Regions from separate parts of the Photobacterium angustum genome, predicted to be linked through region 2. Evidence: riboswitches for the same ligand, from Rfam matches in the RefSeq annotation. Region 2 holds a riboswitch; each other region holds the start of a gene.
The links. Region 2 has a riboswitch for thiamine pyrophosphate ahead of thiC (phosphomethylpyrimidine synthase ThiC). Riboswitches for the same ligand answer to the same signal wherever they lie in the genome.

Region 1 (5,714 bases), on a different contig from region 2:
TCTTTTACCATTCCAGGCATGGTGATCGGCTTTTTAGGCTTACTTGCCAATATTCCACTAAACTGGATTTTCGTATACGGAAAGTTTGGAGCCCCTGAATTAGGCGGTATCGGTTGTGGTGTAGCAACTGCCATCGTCTATTGGTTCATGTTTTTTGCGTTACTTGCCTATGTATTAATTAATAAACGGCTAAAGAGTGTTGGAGTATTTAGCACATTTTATCGCCCTCAACTAAAAGCGCTTTCACGTTTATTTAAACTAGGCTTTCCCGTTGCAGCTTCGCTTTTCTTTGAAGTTTCACTATTTGCTGTTATTGCATTACTGATTTCACCATTAGGTCCAAATAAAGTGGCATCGCACCAGATAGCAATGAATTTCTCATCACTGGTGTATATGCTGCCAATGAGTATTGGTGCAGCGGTGAGTATTCGTGTCGGCCACAAAATGGGGCAACAAGATATTGATGGTGCGCGTATTGCAAGCCATTGCGGTTTAATTGTCGGTACGGCTTTAGCTATTTGTACCGCTATAATGACGGTTATTTTCCGCGAAGACATTGCCGAACTCTATACTCATAACCCAGAAGTTATCGTACTTGCTGGCCAATTATTACTACTCGCAGCGATCTATCAATGTAGTGATGCTGTTCAAGTCGTTGCTGCTGGTGCGTTACGTGGTTATAAAGATATGCGTGCCATTTTTGTTTGTACATTCATTGCTTACTGGCTGATTGGACTGCCATCTGGTTATGTCCTAGGCCTAACAAACTGGATTGTGCCAGCAATGGGCCCGCAAGGTTTTTGGATTGGTTTTATTCTCGGCTTGAGTGCGGCAGCCGTCATGCTTGGCTGGCGAATACACCATGTGCATAAACTTGATGCTGAAAAGCAACTTGAAATGTCATACCGATAAGACAAAAAGGCGATCATCAGATCGCCTTTTTTGATCTAATATTGATAATAATCAGTATGATGAATATTCACTTAATGCTTTAAGAGACGCCTATGCCTGTATCTATCTCTATTTTCCCACATAGATTGTCTCTGATTCTTTTCATTTCAATACTGCTGATAGGCTGTAAGCAAAATGACAATGAAAAAGCCTTTGATACGTATCATCAGCGTCTGGCTAATGTACTCGATATAGATAAAGCCCACTTTCCTGAAACGCCATTACTACTTTTACCCGCTAAACGAGAGCTTACTCAGCCTTTAGCTGATATTAGAATTGGTCTACTTGATGCCTATGAATTACGGCAATGTGGCCTATTCCAACTGATTGCTGAGCGAAATTCGATTTTGGGTAAAGTTCAAGATAAAACCCGCAGTCTTCACTATGAACTTTTACTATTAGATGGGTTACAGTATTGTTTAGAAGCACTGCCTAAAGACTCTGATTTATTAACCGAGTTAGCACCTATTTATCAGCAAAAGAAACAGCAACTGCCACTCGTTTTTTGGAATACGCTTTTTACTGGAGAAGAATGGCGTAAACAATTAACGCTAGGCCATCAACTACTTGAAAGTAATCAAACCACTCAATTTAACGCTAGCCTAAGCGCATTTAGCTATATCAATAATTTACTTTCAAATAGCATCAAACGCACAAATAACATCACTGCACCTTATTCTAACAAAGATAAATATCAGGATCTTTTTGAGCATCAACAACAAATTTATAATAGCCGATATATAGGTGATCTTTTCTATTCAATGCAACGCACCACGACATTGCTGAACACGATTACAGAACAACTTACTCAGTCACAAGATTCAATTTTGTGTGGCAAAAATATGAATCAGCAAAAAGCACAATATCTTCGTAATGTTTTCTATAAGTTTTATGTTCCAACTATTCAGCCTTATTTATCAACACTTGATTCACAATATCGACAAATACAGCCCGTTTTACAGCAGATACTTCAACAATTGAATCAACCGAATATTCACCTCTCCTCACCAATGCAAACCTATATAGCATTCTATGTTGATGGCGATCTGTATCAGCAATTTCATGAAGCCACATTAGCGCACGTTAAATTCTGGCAACGTCTGTTTAAACAATGTAAATTCAAAGTTGGACAATAACTTTATTCTAATTTGATAGAATAACTTTGCTTCAAAAATTTGAGCTTTAAACTAAAATTTAAACTCAGCTTCTACAGTCGCGAAGACAATAAATTTGTATATATTTTCGCTAAGGGATATAGGAGATACGCATGAAGAAAACCAAGAATGAAGCAAAACTTCTCAAAAAAGCATTAGAAATAGGCTTTGCATTCGCGAAAAAACAAGGATTTGGCGATTTAGACCGCAGTGTTGGCTCTACCGACCGTGTTGAGTGTATTTATCGCTTACTGGTTGATTGTAAACAAATCACCCCTCTTGCCGTGGATCAAGAGGACGGCGTTCATATGAAACATAAGCTGGTTTTATGGATAAGCCGCTTACTCCCACCTGATCACGAACTTTTAAACTAAATTATCTTCCTGTGTAGCGCACGTTCTGTTGCGCTACACATTACATTTACTTGGCAATGCCCTGCTTAAAAAATGACTTCGACTATTTCATCATCAAGATTTTAAGATAACTGGCTATTGTTCAAGCAAACGCACTGAAATTACTAAAAAACTCTGTTTAAACACTTGCCTAGACGAAAGTGACTCGCTAATATGCTTGTCATTCGCTAATGACGATTACATTGTTATTCAGTTAGATTGCTCGCTTAGCTCAGTTGGTTAGAGTACTTGCATGACATGCAAGGTGTCACTGGTTCGAGTCCAGTAGCGAGCACCAGTTATTAAATAAATGGCTTCTTTAAGCGGTTTATCGCAGTACAATTTGCTCGCTTAGCTCAGTTGGTTAGAGTACTTGCATGACATGCAAGGTGTCACTGGTTCGAGTCCAGTAGCGAGCACCATTTTTAAATAAACGGCTTCTTTAAGTGGTTTATCGCAGTACAATTTGCTCGCTTAGCTCAGTTGGTTAGAGTACTTGCATGACATGCAAGGTGTCACTGGTTCGAGTCCAGTAGCGAGCACCAGATTCAAACAAAAAGCCTGCTTATAGCAGGTTTTTTTGTGCCCAAATATTAAGTCTAACCTTGTGCCTAGTTAGGTATTAAACCACTAAAAATAATTTCTAGTTATCTCGCTATTCCCTACCTCATTAGTAAAGCACACCGCACATTATAATTTATTATAAACATGATAATTCATACGAGCCCATTTTCGGTTATGAGCTGATTAACACCTCATTTTATAAGTACGTGACAACAAACGGTTTATCTATTAGGATTTGAGAATTAGTCGGGGGGCATTACGCTGAGATCACAATTAAGTGGGACCCGTTGAACCTGAACCAGTTAGCACTGGCGGAGGGAACTAAATAAACAATATCAGTATTGTTTAGGCAAGTTATCAATGGATCTCATCATTTCACATTAATCGATCCTTTCATTACTTGGCACCAGTTCCTAACGCTCAATTAGGAATCTGTTATGTCATCAAAAACAAGAAATAAATCCCATGTTACACCCCCTATAGTTTTAACTATTGCAGGCTCTGACAGTAGTGGTGGCGCGGGGATTCAAGCCGATATCAAAGCTATTTCAGCAACAGGTGGCTATGCTTGTTCGGTGATCACTGCAATTACGGCGCAAAACACCCAAGGTGTTAGTGGTATTCTTCCTATTCCCCTTACGATGATAGAACAACAATTAGATGCTGTTTTTACTGATCTCAACATTCAGGCAGTTAAAATAGGCATGCTTGCTGATAGTGATATCATCACGCTGGTTGCAAATAAAATAAAAGAGTACAAGCCACGCTATCTTGTGATTGATCCCGTAATGGTTGCCACCAGCGGTGACTTATTATTACAAGAGTCAGCCATTAGTACGCTAAAGCAAAAACTACTTCCACTTGCTGATCTCATTACACCTAATTTACCTGAAGCCGCTGCACTGACAAACAGCGAGATCCCACAAAATCTTACAGATATGTTGGGGTTAGTCAGCAAACTGCGTGATATACAAACTAAAGCAATACTTCTTAAAGGTGGACACCTAGAAAACGATTCAGAAAGTAATGATTTATTGATCTTAAATGACAATATCATAGAGCTAAAAACAAAACGTATTGAGACACAAAATACGCATGGTACAGGCTGTACCCTCTCTTCAGCCATTGCTTCTTACCTTGCTCAAGGTTATCCAATCGAACAAGCAACACAACGTGGCAAAGAATATATTACCTCTGCCATTTCAGCGGCTGATCTACTCAATATCGGTAGTGGTCATGGTCCTGTTAATCATTTTTTTACTCAGGATTAAAATAGCTAACAAGGCATGAAACATCACGCAACATGATATAAAAAAGCGGTGATTGAACTCACCGCTTTGATTTATAAATAAAATATTATGTGATTACAGTTTTGTCCAAGCATCTTGCCAATAAACACTGCTTGCTGGGGCATAAGAAGCACTTGAGCACCAACCTGAATTAGGCCAAGGTTTACATTGGTATAACTGCTCATCGCTAGCACGAACAATATCCCCTTCTTGGTAAACTGTACCCGCTTGATACGTTGGATATTCTCCCGGCGCAGGTGGCGTCACTTCTGGTTTTACTGACGTACAACCTTCCGTTGCAATTTGTTTCCAAACGCCCCACTCACCTGTTGTTCCCGGCTCTTCGCCTTGTGTCCACCAACCAGCTTGCCATACCACACCGTTGTGGCTGACTTCATCACCTGCCACATAAATACTTTGTGCACTCCATGTGTTTTCACACACAGCGCTACCTTCAACCGTCACAACACGTTGTGCCTGTGTTGTTTGTTGTGCGCTGTCAGTAATACGGTAATTTAAGGTGTAGTTACCTGCTAGATTAGTATTTACTTCACCTTCGATAATAATATTGGCCGTTATATCACCATCTTCAGCATCTTTTGCTGTGATGCCTGTTTTTTCATCAAATGTATCACCAAGTTGAATGGTCGTATCACCAATACCTTCTAACACAGGTTTTGCACTAAACACTTCAACATTACGCACAACAACAGATTCACTTAAAGCACTGTCATAGGCTTTGTAAGTTAGCGTGTAATGACCCACTTTATTCGTATCTACAGTACCTTCAACCACGATAGAGGCAGTGACATCACCATCGTAATCATCTGTCGCTGTAACACCTGCAAGTGGTGCAAATAAATCACCATGTGTAACAACAATATCGTCAATACCAGTGATAACTGGTGCTTTTCCTGCTTCCGTTGTCACAATACTTGCTTTTAACGTCGCTTTTGCAGGTACTATATCCATTGTATTAAGTACTTCACCACCACAGCTAACTTCTGCACGGTATGGTTTCAGTACACTTTCAACATTGATGTGGAAACGGTTCATATGACCATCTTGCAAACGACGGTTATACAGGTTAAACGTTTTGGTACCACCATTTTGCGTCAACACATCTAATTGACATGTTGAAGCAGTGAAGTTATCAACATAAACATTACCATATGCACCATGCAAAGCTGGGTAGATATAGCTTGGTAGTATTTTCTGTGGATCGTAATACCCCACTAACGTTGTTACCTGTACGCCTTGCTTGTATGGGATCAAATCAACTTTGCGCTCCAATAGAGTATTATCTGTTAACTGCCAAACACCATTTGTAAATCTAAATGCATGTTTTTGACCATGACTTAATG
Region 2 (5,714 bases):
CACGCCGGGGGTCGCGGGTTCGAGTCCCGTCCGCTCCGCCACTTATTAAGAAGCCTCGCTAGAAATAGTGGGGCTTTTTATCGTTTATAGTATTGTATAATAGACTCTTACGAGCCTTCGGCTTGAGTACCGCTTGAGCGCAATCCTAATGGTTCTGCCATTTTATCAGAGAAACCTGAATCGAAAGATTCAGGTTTTTTTTCGTCTGTAGATAAGTGCTATAGATATAGTTAAAAAACCTATATAGCGTAGAGCGTTACACAGAGATTGTTTACTCTCTACAGAGTAATGGGTGATTTGTTATTGTTCTTATTCATTAGTATAAAGTGATGATTCGTTTAATTTGGATATAAAAAAACCGCCATGCAGGCGGTTTTTTTATATCGGTTATCTATTAACTTTTCATCATAAGCTGGTAGCCAACATAACAAGCAGCAATGCTGACAATAACGTTAAGTAAAATGTTTAGGCCTGCTTTGAAAAATTCACCTTGTTGCATCAGTACAACGTTGTCCATTGAGAATGTAGAGAACGTCGTTAACGCACCAAGGAAGCCTAAGCCGATAATAGGTCGCCATGGTGCAGCTTCAATCATTCCTTGATTAAGTGCTGACATTAATAACCCCATGATCAAGGAGCCCAGCACGTTTACGGTTAAAGTACCGTATGGGAAGCCACGGCCAAATAGCATTACGCATAGCTCAGAAATTAGGTACCTTGAGCAGGCGCCGAATGCACCACCAAGCGCGATGAATCCTAGTAATAAATATTGGCTCATTGGGATCTCGTTTATATTTTCAAGTAATGATAAAAGCGCTCATGATAATCGCTAGCGAGAAGAGTGAGAACTCTCCAAAAATGCAATCATTGATTCAAATGAATATTAAATAGTCAGCGGTATACTTAGTTGTATAGCTACATTTATAGCATCATAATCATAAATAATGAATTTACTATGAGCCTTAGCTCAAGGAGGCTAGATATGTCGCTTTACCAAACAGTGTTATTAGCGGTTAATCCTGAAGATAAAAATGCGCATAAATTGATGGTGAAAGCTGGTGTAATAGCAGAGCAAAATCACGCTGATTTACATGTTGCTTATGTTGAGCCAGGGATCGGAAACGTAAGTTTTATTGATGTGGAAGTTGAGCTACAAGAAGAGCATGATGCGATTGCAAAAAAACGCATGAAAGAGTTATCTGATTTAATTACAGCTTCTTCTCATAAAGTTAAAGCGATACATACCGCAGATGGTGATGTTTCAAAGCATATAGAAGCTTTAGCAAAAGAAATTAATGCTAGTCTAGTGATCACAGGTTACCATAAATCAACTTTTCACTTGTTTGGTGATTTAAGTGGCTCTTTAGCTAATCACCTCGGTTGTGATGTATTAATTTCACAGTAACAACGATTAAAATATGCAATGTAATAATAAGCCGTGTTGATGCACGGCTTTTTGTTGTCTGTCACTTTTTATTATTTTTCTCTATATAAAGGTTGTTGCACTATAACGGCTTCTTTATACTCATTGCTACTTGTCGGAGTGCCATATGGCTGAGACCGCATTGCGGGATCCGTTGAACCTGATCAGGCTAATACCTGCGAAGGGAACGAGAGAATGTCTTCTGCTACATATCTTAAGGGATCACTGTATGCATCTGCATAGCTGTACTTAGGTACAGACCTCTTGTTTACGCCCATCCGCCAAGCATTTTCCCCTACATTGAAAAATCAAGGAAACTGCTATGTCGAATCGCAAGCAAGCGAGACTGGAAGCGAAACAATTTATTGAATCATTAACAGCACAACCATACCCGAACTCACAGAAAGTGTATGTTCAAGGTAGCCGTCCTGATGTGCTTGTTCCTATGCGTGAAATCACTCTAGCTGATAGCTTGGTTGGTGGCGGTAAAGATAATCCTATCTTTGAGCCTAACGAGCCTATTCGCGTTTACGACACTTCTGGTTTTTACACTGATCCTGAAAAAAACATCGATATTTATAATGGCTTGCCGTTAGTGCGTGAGCAATGGATCGCAGAGCGTGACGATACTGAATTACTAGAAGGGTTAAGCTCTGAGTATGCCAATGAACGTTTAGATGATAAGACGCTTGATGATTTACGTTTTGCGGAACGTGCGCGTATTCGTTGTGCAAAAGCTGGGCGTTGTGTGACGCAATTACATTATGCGCGCCAAGGTATTATTACGCCAGAGATGGAATATATCGCGATCCGTGAAAATATGGGTCGTGCGAAATACCGTGATGAAGTATTAAACCAACAACATCCAGGTGTGAGCTTTGGTGCTAATTTACCAAAAGAAATTACGCCTGAGTTTGTGCGTAAAGAAGTGGCTGAAGGCCGAGCAATTATTCCTGCCAACATTAACCATCCTGAAACTGAGCCAATGATCATTGGCCGTAATTTCCTTGTCAAAGTGAATGCCAATATTGGTAACTCAGCGGTGAGTTCATCGATTGAAGAAGAGGTTGAAAAACTTGTCTGGTCGACGCGTTGGGGTGGCGATACGGTAATGGATTTATCAACAGGTCGAAATATTCACGAAACGCGTGAGTGGATCATTCGTAATAGCCCTGTTCCGATTGGTACGGTACCTATGTACCAAGCGCTTGAAAAAGTGAATGGTGTGGCTGAGAACCTTAACTGGGAAGTGTTTCGTGACACATTACTAGAGCAAGCTGAGCAAGGTGTGGATTACTTCACTATCCATGCAGGCGTACTTCTTCGTTATGTACCTATGACGGCGAAACGTGTTACAGGTATTGTATCGCGTGGTGGCTCTATCATGGCGAAGTGGTGTTTGGCACACCATAAAGAAAGCTTCCTCTATCAGCACTTCCGTGAGATTTGTGAGATCTGTGCGCAATACGATATTTCACTATCGCTCGGTGATGGCTTACGTCCAGGCTCTGTCGCTGATGCCAATGATGAAGCCCAGTTTAGTGAACTACGCACATTAGGTGAGTTGACTAAGATTGCATGGGAATACGATGTGCAGGTCATGATTGAAGGCCCTGGTCACGTACCCATGCACATGATCAAAGAAAACATGGAAGAGCAGCTTGAGCATTGTCATGAAGCGCCATTCTATACCTTAGGCCCACTGACGACAGATATCGCACCAGGTTATGATCATATTACATCGGGTATTGGTGCGGCGATGATTGGTTGGTATGGCTGTGCAATGCTTTGTTATGTGACACCTAAAGAGCACTTAGGCTTGCCTAATAAAGACGATGTAAAAGTCGGTCTTATCACTTATAAACTCTGTGCCCATGCTGCCGACTTAGCAAAAGGCCACCCTGGTGCACAAGTGCGCGATAATGCCTTATCTAAAGCGCGGTTTGAATTCCGTTGGGAAGATCAATTTAATCTTGGTTTAGATCCTGAAACGGCGCGTGCCTATCACGATGAAACTCTCCCTCAAGAATCTGGCAAAGTAGCCCATTTCTGTTCAATGTGTGGCCCTAAATTCTGTTCAATGAAGATCTCTCAAGAAGTACGAGATTACGCCAAGGGATTAGAAGACTCAGAAATCGCGATCAAGCTATTAGATGATCCACTTGAAGGTATGCAGCAAAAAGCACAAGAGTTTCGATCTAAAGGTAGTGAGTTATATCACCTAGCTAAAGAGGAAAGCTAATGAGCACCTTAAGCTTACCAAAGGTCTTATCGTCTCTGGTGATGCATATTGAGCCATTATTAGCCTCTGCTACAGAGTATCAGTTAGGTGAGCAAGTCACGTTAATACCATCAAGCCAAGAGTGGATTGAGGTATCGACGCCTTCTTGCGTTAAACGAGTGGGCTTTGAACAAGCCTGCTCCTCTCAGCTAATTGATTATGTATTTCAAGATCAATGGGTATCTTCTGAAGTAGATCTTTCGCTGATCAAAGCGCAAATACTGGAACGATCTAACGTTGTGGTATGTGGTTTACCAGTCAATGGTGGTTATCTTGATCTTTGGCATCATGATGGTGACGTGCGTGGTTGTTTCAGTGTTGAGCTTGGTAATGCGACTCAACAGCGAGCGATGTTATTGGTAGCACTCGCGCTTGATTACCCCTTAGAAGATGCTCTAGTTCTGGCAAGAGCGTATGCCCAGTCAACGCAGATGGGCATTTGGCCAACTGAGCGTGATGCTTTCCCTGATATCGTTTGTGCTAATTTTTCAAAGCTGTCAGATATTGGTTGGCAATTCGAATGCCAGCCAGTTGAAGCTTTTGCAGCTGTTGATAGTGAGAAACTTACGTTATATCCGGTGGTGGATTCCACTCAATGGGTTAAGCAGCTACTTGAATTGGATGTGAAAACCACTCAGCTGCGGATCAAAGATCCGAATGCTCAAGGTTTAGAGCAAGATGTTGCTCATGCTATTGCGTTAGGTCAGAAGGCAAATGCGCAGGTCTTTATTAATGACTATTGGCAACTGGCTATTGAGCATGGTGCTTTTGGGGTGCATTTGGGACAAGAAGATTTAGCGGTCGCTGATCTCAATGCCATTCAACAAGCGAATCTTCGCTTAGGGATCTCAACCCATGGGTATTATGAGATCCTACGTGCGATGGCATTTAATCCCAGTTATATCGCCCTTGGTCATATTTACCCAACCACAACCAAGCAAATGCCGTCATTACCGCAAGGTGTTCACCGCTTAAAGCTTTATCAACAATTGATTGGCAATACGTTTCCAACAGTAGCAATTGGGGGTATTGATTTATCTCGTGTGCCAGTGGTTTGGAAAACAGGGGTGAGTAGCGTTGCGGTGGTACGTGCGATCACCCAGTCAAGCGAGCCGGCGATTGCCGTCGAACAACTCAATCAATGCCTATCTGAGCGGGAGGTGATGTATGACAACTGACAGACTCTCTGATACTGCTTTTATTCGATATAACCGACAAATCATGCTGGAAGAGATGGGAGAGCAGGGGCAACTTGCACTTAACAATGCCAAAGTATTGATCGTCGGCGCGGGTGGTTTAGGCTCAGCTGCTGCAATGTATCTAGCTGCTGCGGGTGTTGGGTTGCTGGTGATTGCAGATGATGATGAGGTTGAGAGTTCGAACTTGCAGCGTCAGGTGATTTATCGAGAAACCGATGTGTCACTCAATAAAGCGCAAGCAGCCTGTGATCAGCTTTTAGCATTGAACCCATTGGTACGAACGCGTGCAGTAAAAGCCAAGCTTGCAGGCTTTCAACTCGTGATGGAAGTACAGCAGGCCGATATTGTGCTTGATTGCAGTGATAACTGGGCTACCCGTTATGCGGTCAATCAAGCTTGTTATCAGCATCAAACACCACTGATTGCTGGTGCGTCGATAGGTTGGCAAGGACAGTTACTGGCGTTTGATTTCCGACAGACCTCACCGTGTTATCAATGTGTGTTTCCATTGAGTGCTGAAGCGCCACCACAAGATCAAAATTGTCGTAGTAACGGCGTGATGGGACCCGTTGTTGGGACTATTGGCACGTTACAAGCGCTTAATGCGATCAAAGCTATCGCAGGTGTTGGTGAAGTCGGTTTTGGTTTGCTGCAGCAATTTAATGGCTTAACAGGAAAATGGCAGCAGGTATCAATTGATGCTGCCCCTTGTTGCCCTGTATGCCGTCAGCAAGAGCAAAGGGAGGTTGTGTAAATGGCTACCATGATAACTATCTGGCTGAACGATGAATCTATGTCTTGCGAGGCTGAG
Region 3 (5,714 bases), on a different contig from region 2:
GGTCGTAAAGTGCGTCAAGTATCAAAAACATTCGCCACGATGGATCACAACGTTTCTACCCAAACTAAAGATATCAATGCATCGGGTGAAATGGCACGTATTCAAATGGAAGCACTGGCAAAAAACTGTGAAGAGTTTGGTGTCACCCTGTATGATTTAAATCATAAATATCAAGGTATTGTACACGTCATGGGGCCTGAGCTGGGGATTACTCTGCCGGGTATGACCATTGTTTGTGGTGACTCACATACCGCGACTCACGGTGCCTTTGGTGCACTAGCCTTCGGTATTGGTACCTCGGAAGTAGAACATGTCTTAGCCACTCAAACCTTAAAACAATCTCGTGCGAAAACCATGAAGATTGAAGTTAAAGGTAAAGTAGCTGAAGGCATTACAGCAAAAGACATCGTCCTTGCCATCATAGGTAAGACAACCGCAGCTGGCGGTACTGGCTATGTGGTTGAGTTCTGTGGCGAAGCAATCACTGATCTTACGATGGAAGGTCGTATGACCGTTTGTAATATGGCGATTGAACTAGGCGCTAAAGCAGGTTTAATTGCACCGGATCAAACGACCTTTGATTATATTAAAGATCGTGAATTTGCCCCGAAAGGCGCAGACTTTGATGCCGCAGTAGAATACTGGACATCATTGAAATCCGATCCGAACGCCGAGTTTGATGCCGTTGTAACGCTCGATGCTAAAGACATAAAGCCGCAAGTGACATGGGGAACAAACCCGGGGCAAGTAATTGCCGTTGATGAGCCAATCCCTGCCCCTGAAAGCTTTAACGATCCCGTTGAAAAAGCCTCTGCAGAAAAAGCATTAGCTTACATGGGACTAGAAGCTGGCAAAGCCCTGTCTGATTTTACTGTTGATAAAGTCTTTATTGGTTCATGCACTAACTCACGTATTGAAGACATGCGCGCAGCAGCAGCCATTGCTAAAGGGCGTAAAGTTGCCGCTAACGTACAAGCTTTAGTCGTTCCAGGCTCAGAGCAAGTGAAAGCACAAGCTGAAAAAGAAGGGCTTGATAAGATTTTTATTGAAGCAGGCTTTGAATGGCGACTACCCGGTTGTTCAATGTGTCTGGCAATGAATAACGATCGCTTAGGTCCCGGTGAGCGTTGTGCGTCAACCAGTAACCGTAACTTTGAAGGCCGCCAAGGTCGTGATGGGCGTACTCATCTAGTTAGCCCAGCCATGGCAGCAGCAGCGGCATGTGCCGGACATTTTGTTGATATTCGCCAACTAGATGCCGCATCGGTGTAACAAAAGGATTTGAACATGACAGGTTTTAAACAACACACAGGTTTAGTTGTACCGCTAGATACGGCAAATATTGATACCGATGCGATTATTCCAAAACAGTTTTTGCAGAAAGTAACCCGAACTGGATTTGGTAAGCACCTTTTCCATGATTGGCGTTTTCTAGATGATGCAGGCGAGCAGGCAAACCCTGACTTTATTATGAACGCCCCTCGCTACCAAGGCGCGAGTATCTTACTGGCGCGTGAAAACTTTGGTTGTGGCTCTTCTCGTGAACATGCACCGTGGGCGCTTGCTGATTACGGTATCCAAGTTATGATTGCGCCAAGCTTTGCCGATATTTTCTATGGTAACTCGATCAATAACCAAATGGTGCCAGTACGTCTATCTGAGCAAGACGTCGACACTTTATTTAAGTATGTCGATGAAAATGAAGGCGCACAGATCACGGTTGATCTTGAAAAAATGATCGTCAGTGCGGATGGTAAAGAGTACACCTTTGAAATTGATGAATTCCGTCGTCACTGCCTATTAAATGGTTTAGACAATATCGGTTTGACACTACAACACGAAGATAAAATTACAGACTTTGAAAACCGTATTCCTAGCTTCTTAGCGTAATCGTACATTATCTGAAATTGGACGCCCTGTTTAATATAAACAGGGCGTTTTTATTTAAAATATCAAAAAGATAATGAAATTAGCCAATACTTATTACGGTCTTAATCAATATTGTTACTTATTATATTAATAGGAAGAATATGCGTATTGTTATTGCTATTTGGCTGCTGTTATTCACTCTTCCGATCTTTGCTGCGCCAAAATCCGAACTCTGGTCATATTGGCAACCTCATGATCCTAAAAACACAAACAAGATCAGTCATCAAGATTGGCAGCAACTACTCGATAAATATCTTGTCATTCAACCGAATCAAACCTTATTTCGTTATAACCAAGTATCAAGTGCTGATAAACAAAAGCTAGCATCTTATATTAAGCGGCTCAGTGCCCAAAACCCTCACCGTTATAATCGTGATGTTCAATTTGCCTATTGGGTTAATTTATATAACGCCCTAAGCGTTCAACTAATTATTGATAATTACCCTGTAAAATCAATTACTAAACTGGGAGGTTTATTTAGCTTTGGACCATGGGATCAAACCATTATTACCATTAATAATAAAAAGCTAACTTTAAACGATATTGAACATCGGATCTTACGCCCTATCTGGCAAGATCCTAGGATCCACTACGCGGTCAACTGTGCCAGCCTCGGTTGTCCTGATTTACTGCCTAAAGCATTTAATAGCGATCGATTAGACTCCCAGTTAGATCAAGCTGCCACACGCTTTATTAATAGTGAAAAAGCAGTAAAAGTAACAAAAAATGGCATCACGCTGTCATCTATCTATGATTGGTATCAAACTGATTTTGGATCGTTAACTGAGTTGCAACAACACCTTAATCATTATCGTGTTACGGCTAACGTGCAATTAACTCAGATCCGTTATACCTATAATTGGCAACTTAATCAGAAGCTATAACTTCGATACGGTTGCAGGTACAATAGTTTGTTCTCATTGGGGAGCCATTTGGCTGAGATTGTTAAGCATACATGCTTTATAGCAGAACCCATTGAACCTGAACCAGGTAATGCTGGCGTAGGAATTGAGATGCTCGAACATTCTTTCGAGCTCGCTGAACATTGCATGATGCAACAGCACTCAAACCTGTGCCGCTCTCTCTTTCAATTTTTGTCCCAAGGATGCAGGACATCTCGGAGCGCATAGTGAAAAAAATAAACACTCTTCTTCCCCTAATCTCTCTGTCATTGGTTGCAAGCTCAGCTTTCGCCTCAGACAATACTCTTAATGTTTATACCTACAGTTCCTTTGCTTCCGACTGGGGTCCAGGTCCTGTAGTAAAGAAAGCGTTTGAAAAACAATGTAATGGTTGTACAGTCAATTTTGTTTCTTTAGAAGATGGCGTATCGATTTTAAATCGCGTTCGTCTAGAAGGGAAAAACAGTAAAGCAGATGTGTTGTTAGGGCTAGATAACAACCTAATGACAGAAGCGAAAAATACCGGCCTATTAGCAAAAAGTGATGTTGATACCAGTAAGCTAACGCTTCCTAAAGGTTGGAGTGATGATACTTTCATCCCTTATGATTACGGCTATTTTGCCTTTGTGTATGACAGCGATAAACTGAAGAACCCACCTGCGAGTTTAGATGCTCTGATCAAAGATCAAAATATCAGCGTTATCTACCAAGATCCTCGTACTTCAACCCCAGGCCAAGGTCTAATGTTATGGATCAAATCGGTCTACGGTGATAAAGCCCCTGAAATGTGGCAGCAACTAGCGAAACACACAGTGACCGTCACTAAGGGCTGGTCTGAAGCCTATAACATGTTCTTAAAAGGCGAATCAGATATGGTGCTTTCTTACACCACATCACCGGCCTATCACATCATTGCTGAAGACAAACACCAGTACAAAGCGGCTAACTTCAAAGAAGGCCATTACATGCAAGTTGAAGTGGCAGCAAAAATGAAAAATAGCCCACATCCAAAGCTTGCCGATCAATTTATGCAATTTATTGTAAGTGATGCTTTTCAGTCACAAATCGCTACTCACAACTGGATGTATCCAATAACAAAGCAAAGCCTACCGAAAGGTTTTGATGAACTCACCGTACCAAGCAAAGCACTTGAATTTAGTGCCGACGAAGTGGCAACACATCGCAAAGCCTGGATCCGAGAGTGGCAGCAAGCCCTCACTCAGTAATGGTTTAAGACTTTGAACAAACGCATTACCTTATTGCCCGGCATTATCAGTGCCGGGCTGATCACTTTTGTTGTTGTTGCCGCGCCCACCGCCTTGATCAGCCAAGCTAACGACTGGCAACTATCAACACTATGGCATGATCCTTATCTGCGACATGTAACAGGATTTAGCTTCTACCAAGCCATCTTGTCGACTCTATTTAGCATCATCCCAGCGATTCCCATTGCTTATGCACTCTCACGACGGCAGTTTGTAGGAAAAGCTCTGCTATTACGTTTATTTGCGATGACGCTCGTGATGCCCGTCTTGGTTGCTGTTTTTGGTTTATTATCGATTTATGGCAAAAGTGGATTGATCAGTCATAACCTAGAAATACTAGGCTTACCGCCATTAAACATTTACGGTTTAAGCGGGATCTTACTGGCGCACGTATTTTTAAACCTGCCACTGACCGTTCGTTTTCTACTGCAAAGCCTAGACGGTATCCCCGCAGAGCAACATCAGCTTGCGGCGCATTTAGGTATTACTGGCTGGAGTAAATTTCGCTTAATTGCATGGCCTCGACTACGCCAACAACTGCCGCATATCGCGGGTTTAGTCTTTATGTTGTGCTTTACCAGCTTTGCCGTGATCATGTCGCTTGGCGGTGGCCCTAAATCAACCACTATCGAGCTCGCCATTTATCAAGCGTTGCGTTATGACTTTGATTTAGCGACAGGTGCGATTTTAGCCTTATGGCAAATGCTACTTTGCTGCTCATTAGTACTTTTTACCCAACGTTTTGCTAAACCGCTTTCTACCCTAAACGGCTCTATCAGCAGAAAGGTAGTGAATTATAACGATACATGGCGCGCTAAATGTTGGGATGTATTCTGGATCATCAGTGCGTTAGTGTTTGTTATACCACCGATCATTGCCGTCTTTGTATCGGGTATTAACCAGCAATTATTTACTATCTTAGAACAAAAGCAGTTATGGTCAGCAATCACTAACTCACTCCATATCGCACTATTTTCCTGCTTATTAGCATTTTGTCTTGGCGTCATGATCCTCATCACGAGTCGTAGCTTACGCTTAGCACGTAAAAAACTGGCTGCTGACGGGATTGAAATGATCGGCACAGTTATTTTAGTGACACCTGGGTTAGTGTTAAGTACTGGTATTTTTCTTTTACTGCGCCAATATACCGATGCTTACAGTGCTGCGTTTTGGGTTGTGGTCTGTGTTAATGCCCTAATGGCATTGCCCTATGTAATCAAAACATTAAGTCAACCAATGCTCCACCTCGCGCAGCAATATAATCCGTTATGTCGCAGTTTAGGGATGACGCATCTATCGCGATTACGTTTGGTTGAGTGGCGTGCATTACGTGCCCCTATTGCCCAAGCTCTCGCTATTAGCTTTGTCTTATCACTGGGGGATTTAGGTGCGATTGCATTATTTGGCAGTCAAGACTTTCAAACGCTGCCACTGTATTTATTTGAACTCATGGGCAGTTACCGAATGGATGCCGCTGCTGTTGCTGCATTAGTTTTACTGTTACTCAGCTTAGGTTTATTTAGTGCCGTCGAGTATCTTGTTGTTACTCGCCATCGCCAAGGGGTTAATCATGCTAAACATTAATCAACTCAACTATACCTACTTACCTCAACACAAA

Region 1: linked by a shared signal. The riboswitch ahead of thiD (bifunctional hydroxymethylpyrimidine kinase/phosphomethylpyrimidine kinase) and the one ahead of thiC (phosphomethylpyrimidine synthase ThiC) in region 2 are both predicted to bind thiamine pyrophosphate.
Region 3: linked by a shared signal. The riboswitch ahead of thiB (thiamine ABC transporter substrate binding subunit) and the one ahead of thiC (phosphomethylpyrimidine synthase ThiC) in region 2 are both predicted to bind thiamine pyrophosphate.

The regions. Positions count from the first base shown of each region.
Region 1 is NZ_MSCJ01000001.1:1,527,675-1,533,388, forward strand. It holds gene BTO08_RS06665 (MATE family efflux transporter) at 1-912, shown strand, start outside; gene BTO08_RS06670 (DUF3080 domain-containing protein) at 1,005-2,087, shown strand; gene BTO08_RS06675 (DUF5062 family protein) at 2,219-2,479, shown strand; tRNA gene BTO08_RS06680 (tRNA-Val) at 2,719-2,795, shown strand; tRNA gene BTO08_RS06685 (tRNA-Val) at 2,843-2,919, shown strand; tRNA gene BTO08_RS06690 (tRNA-Val) at 2,966-3,042, shown strand; TPP riboswitch at 3,299-3,398, shown strand; gene thiD (bifunctional hydroxymethylpyrimidine kinase/phosphomethylpyrimidine kinase) at 3,499-4,332, shown strand; gene BTO08_RS06700 (M66 family metalloprotease) at 4,426-5,714, opposite strand, start outside.
Region 2 is NZ_MSCJ01000002.1:240,507-246,220, reverse strand. It holds tRNA gene BTO08_RS14815 (tRNA-Asp) at 1-41, shown strand, start outside; gene crcB (fluoride efflux transporter CrcB) at 395-778, opposite strand; gene BTO08_RS14805 (universal stress protein) at 983-1,405, shown strand; TPP riboswitch at 1,530-1,627, shown strand; gene thiC (phosphomethylpyrimidine synthase ThiC) at 1,746-3,665, shown strand; gene thiE (thiamine phosphate synthase) at 3,665-4,882, shown strand; gene BTO08_RS14790 (HesA/MoeB/ThiF family protein) at 4,872-5,657, shown strand; gene thiS (sulfur carrier protein ThiS) at 5,658-5,714, shown strand, end outside.
Region 3 is NZ_MSCJ01000001.1:37,836-43,549, reverse strand. It holds gene leuC (3-isopropylmalate dehydratase large subunit) at 1-1,272, shown strand, start outside; gene leuD (3-isopropylmalate dehydratase small subunit) at 1,288-1,890, shown strand; gene BTO08_RS00190 (DUF547 domain-containing protein) at 2,031-2,813, shown strand; TPP riboswitch at 2,841-2,954, shown strand; gene thiB (thiamine ABC transporter substrate binding subunit) at 3,068-4,057, shown strand; gene thiP (thiamine/thiamine pyrophosphate ABC transporter permease ThiP) at 4,070-5,680, shown strand; gene thiQ (thiamine ABC transporter ATP-binding protein) at 5,667-5,714, shown strand, end outside.